DNA from 2 places in the Klebsiella sp. RIT-PI-d genome. Region 1 is predicted to be linked to the other one. Evidence: predicted binding sites of a transcription regulator. Region 1 holds the regulator's gene; the other holds the start of a gene.
What was found. The regulator Fur, encoded in region 1, represses iron uptake genes when iron is present. The targets are predictions, from matches to a motif close to ATAATAATGAGAACNACTATCAA.
Positions count from the first base shown of each region.

Region 2: the regulator Fur is predicted to act here: its motif matches at 1,724-1,746, upstream of AC791_RS08050 (TonB-dependent siderophore receptor).

Region 1 covers NZ_LGIT01000009.1:411,562-413,972, forward strand. The annotation lists gene AC791_RS08535 (helix-turn-helix domain-containing protein) at 14-622, opposite strand; gene fur (ferric iron uptake transcriptional regulator) at 785-1,237, opposite strand; gene fldA (flavodoxin FldA) at 1,528-2,058, opposite strand; gene ybfE (LexA regulated protein) at 2,209-2,411, opposite strand, start outside.
Region 2 covers NZ_LGIT01000009.1:307,451-309,861, forward strand. The annotation lists gene AC791_RS08050 (TonB-dependent siderophore receptor) at 1-1,558, opposite strand, end outside; partial or broken gene fes (enterochelin esterase) at 1,794-2,411, shown strand, end outside.

The sequences.
Region 1 (2,411 bases):
GCCGCCGGTATTTCTACGGGATGTCAGGAAGATAATTGACCCTCACCAGTTTGCCCTTGCTCATTTCAATCGCGTTTTCCTCACGCAGAAAGGCCACTGACTTCATCACAATACTGCGCGACAAGTTTGTCATTTTAATGACAAAGTTAGCGACGTTTATACTGGCAAGCATATCCGGCTCAAGGCGACTAAGCAGCAGGATAGCACCCTGCACGCAAACCATGCTGCTGCCGCCCAACAGCAACTCCTCGCGCTCCTGCTGTCGCGTAACCTGCGCCAGCAGAAGCGTATACATGTCCTGATGTGCTTTCAACTCATCAATTCTGCTAAAAAAGTCTTTATTGCTGACCAGTCGATAGTCGCAGTCACTGTCTGCATGCAGAATAACATACTGCTCTGGCGTCCCGGGCATGATCATACCCGTAATGCCCGGTGCCCTTGAGCGCGTTAACAGCAATCCATCCCGTCGGCGCACAAGCGAGTAGTCGCCAGCATACAGTAAACAAATCTTATCGGCCTGAAAGGTCAGGGCGTGGTATTGCGCAAGGCGATTCTTATTCCTGTCGTCGAAAATGGCAAGAATATGGGTAATTGCAGACTGATATGCGGTGTTTTTATGCATGACTTAATCCATTGTCAATATCATCAGACGTCGTGCACAACGCCCGTAACACATCATTCTAGGCCGCGTAAATGATCACTGATATTAATGAATTCTGAATTTACTGCCTGAAAAAATAAAAAAGCCAGCCGGGGAGGCTGGCTGACTTAGCGTCCTGGTCGATTACTTGTTGTTGCCTTCGTGAATATGTTCGTTTTCACGGCAGTCACCTTCAGCACAGTGACCATAGAGATAAAGACTATGGTTGGTGAGACGGATACCGTGTTTAGCGGCAATCTCACGCTGGCGTAACTCGATTGAATCATCGCTAAACTCAATCACTTTGCCGCAGTCGAGGCAGATAAGGTGATCGTGATGATGCTGCTGAGTCAGTTCAAAAACGGATTTACCACCCTCAAAATTATGACGGGTGACAATGCCTGCATCGTCAAACTGGTTCAGAACGCGATAGACGGTAGCGAGGCCAATCTCTTCGCCCATGTCGATAAGGCGTTTGTATAAGTCTTCCGCGCTGACATGGTGATTGTCAGGCCCCTGAAGCACTTCCAGAATTTTTAACCGGGGAAGCGTGACTTTCAGGCCTGCTTTCTTTAATGCGGTATTGTTGTCAGTCATGCGGAATCTGTCCTGTTGCTATAAGATTCACTCCCCACAGGGAAGTATTTACAGAGAGTGCATCGGTCATAATGACTCTCATTATAGAACTGCCATGCCTGATTGAAAACCGTAAGTATCAGACAAATTTAGCAATTAAAACGAGGCGTTGTTCGCAAAGCGGAAACCGTCCTCGTTAAATCAGTGGCTATTGTACAGATAAGTACTGAAAAGTTAAAAAATTGTAGCAATTATTTTGATTGCTCAAAGCTATCGATAAAGCGCAGCCTTGCGGCTGCGCTTTACTGACATCAGGCATTGATAATAGCATCGAGGTGCAGCTCTTCAGAGATCTGCTTGACCCACTGCTCAACGCGTTCGGCGGTTAGCTCGGGCTGGCGGTCTTCGTCAATGGCAAGACCGACGAAATGATCGTCATCAGCGAGGCCTTTTGACGCTTCAAAGTGATAACCCGCGGTTGGCCAGTGGCCGACAATCGTTGCGCCGCGCGGCTCTATGATGTCACGAATAGTGCCCAGCGCGTCGCAGAAGTATTCTGCGTAGTCTTCCTGATCGCCACAGCCAAAAAGGGCAACCAGCTTACCGTTGAAGTCTACCTCTTCCAGCGTCGGGAAAAAGTCATCCCAGTCACATTGTGCTTCACCGTAGTACCAGGTTGGAATGCCCAGCAGCAGAATATCGTAGCCTGCGAGATCTTCTTTGCTGCTCTTAGCAATGTCATGGACATCGGCGACATCCTTACCTAACTGCTTTTGAATCATCTTTGCGATGTTTTCGGTATTGCCGGTATCGCTGCCGAAAAAGATGCCTGTGATTGCCATGAGTAAAATAACCTCTTGATACTTAGTAATATGGTGGTGGCGCATTGCACACGGATAAGGGCAATGATAGCAGAACAGAGAAGTACGCGGAAATAGCAATCGCTCTCGACTGCACTCCCTGCTACATGAAAAAAGGATTCAGGGCGATTTTCAGACAATATCCTGCGCGTGCAGTAGCGCAAGCTGGCTCAGGAGGATCTCTTCGATAAGCTCACTACGGCTGATCTGGCGAGCATCTGCCAGCTCATTCAGGGCGTCCACTGCGTCCGCGTTCAGCTTCAGCTCGACGCGCTTCAGGCCGCGAACCTTGTCACGTTTTAACTGATTACGCTTATTGATGCGTAACTGTTCAT
Region 2 (2,411 bases), 100 kb from region 1:
CGTTGCCCATCATGTAGCAGCCCACGCCGGTGCCGCTGGCGTAGCAGCCCTGGCCCTTGCTGTACAAAATGTAGTTCGGGTTGGTCTGATACAGACTTGGCGCTTTATAGGCGCGGGCAATGCCCATTTTCAGGGTGAAATCATCGCCAAGACCCTGCGACAGGTTCAGAGATGGACTCCAGTTATTACCTACAATGCTGTGATGATCGAAACGCAGGCCTGGCGTCAGCATGGTGCTGTCGGTCAGCTCAATGTTGTCTTCGGTAAACAGGGAGAAAATCTCAGCTTTCGAGTACGGACTGCGATCGGTGCTAGCGTAACCCGGAATATCGCCCCCCATAAACGTCTGACCGTTTGAGGTCATATCCTTCATGCGCTGCTGGTTCCATTCGCTGCCAAGCGTCAGGTTCTGATTAACCAGCCACTCGAAAGGCAGATTAATTTCGCTGTGGAGCAGCACATCACTCAGATCGATATCGGCAAATTTCTGCGTTGCGTTGGGATCGAAAATGCCTTCCGTACCGCCCGCCAGACCTTCTGGGGTGCGCGAGTTACGCGTATGTTCGTACTGCGCCCAGTTACTGGTAGTGATACCGCTATCCCAGCCGCCGTTCCAGGTCAGAGAATAGGTCTGGCGATAGAGCCGGTTAGTCTCTTTACCGTAGTTTTTCTTCACCAGTGCGTTGGTATTGGTATTTTGCGTATCGCCCGCGTAGAGGTTGTTCTGACGGCTGTAGCCGGACTCAAATTCCAGCGATTGCATCGGGGCGAAATCCCAGCGCAGCACGCCGTTGATATCTTTATTTTCTACCCCTTCACGTCCGGCAGGCAGGGTATCGGCATAAATACCGGTACGTTCCGACTGATGACCCTGGTTAATATCCCAGGCGTCGGCCTGCGTTTTATCCAGATTACCGTAAAGACGGAAGCTGAAATCGGCGCCCAGCGGGCCGGTCAGATTGAAGTTAGTGCGTTTGGTTGATCCTTCATCCTTATGTTCCGGCGCATCCAGATAGGTATCCCACGAGCCGTGCCATTCGCCGCTGCTTTTTTTGGTGATGATATTGACCACGCCACCCGCCGCGCCGTTGCCGTAACGGGCGGCCGCCGGACCACGCAGAACTTCAATACGCTCGATCATTTCCGGCGGCACCCAACCGGTGTCACCACGGGTATCGCGCTCGCCGCGCCAGCCCAGACGCACGGAGTTACGGCTGGTTACCGGTTTACCGTCGATCAGGATCAGGGTGTTTTCCGGCCCCATACCGCGGATGTCAATCTGGCGATTATTGCCGCGCTGGCCGCTGGTGGAGTTACCGGTCAGGTTAACCCCGGGCATGGTGCGAATAATTTCAGACACGTCGCGGGCGGGAGGATTTTTGCGGATCTCGTCGGCGGTAATCGTTGATACGCCGGGAGCCTGAAGATTTTGCTGTGCGGCGGTCACGACCATCGTTTCGCCGTCGGATGGGGTGCTTTCTTCCGCATGCAGTGGAAGCGCTACCCCGTAAATTCCCAGATTGACCAGCAAGGCCAGGGAGTGAATTTTGTTATTCATTATCAGTCCTGCTTTTCGTTGCCGCATCCCTGTTAATCCCGTCCCGGTGCTCAGGGTGCTGACCTTATTATTGCCGGGGTGCTTAGTGCCACTTCCCTGAATCACTCAGCCCATAGCATGGTTTTAGGATCTGCGCTGCCACAGCGCGCCATTACGCTATTGCAAATGCAAATAGTTATCAATAATATTATCAATAAAATTTAACGATTAAAAAAAAGATTCACATAAACAAAGGGTTAATATTGTGGCAAGTATGTTAACGGGTAGTGAAGCCTGGTGGCGTGCGCAAAATGGCCCGCAAATCGTGCGGGAAGGAGAGCGCTGTCGGGTCACTTTTTTATGGCGCGATCCTGCTGGCGTACAGTCTCAGGTGCGCCGGGTATGGATTTACATCACCGGCGTCACCGATCACCATCAAAATGCCGTTCCGCAGACCCTGCAGCGTGTTCCCGGTACTGACGTCTGGCAGTGGCAAACCTGGCTGGCAGCGGACTGGCGGGGTAGCTATTGTTTTATTCCCTCTGAGCGGGACGGCGATTTTGCACCCGACGTCTTTATTGACGGCGCGCTGGACCGGACGGCACTACGCGAAGGTTGGCGTAAATTGCTGCCGCGCGCGCTGGCCGATCCGCTGAATGCGCAGAGCTGGAAGGGCGGTCGTGGTCACCCGGTATCGGCCCTGGAAATGCCCGATGCGCCGGTCCAGCCTGGCTGGCACTCTCCGGCAGCGCAGTGTCCGTCGCCTGAACTGCTGCGCTGGCACAGCGATCGGCTGGGTAACGAGCGCCGGGTATGGGTATTTTCCAGCGGTGAGGATAACGGGGCCGATCGTCCGCTGGTGATCCTGCTGGAC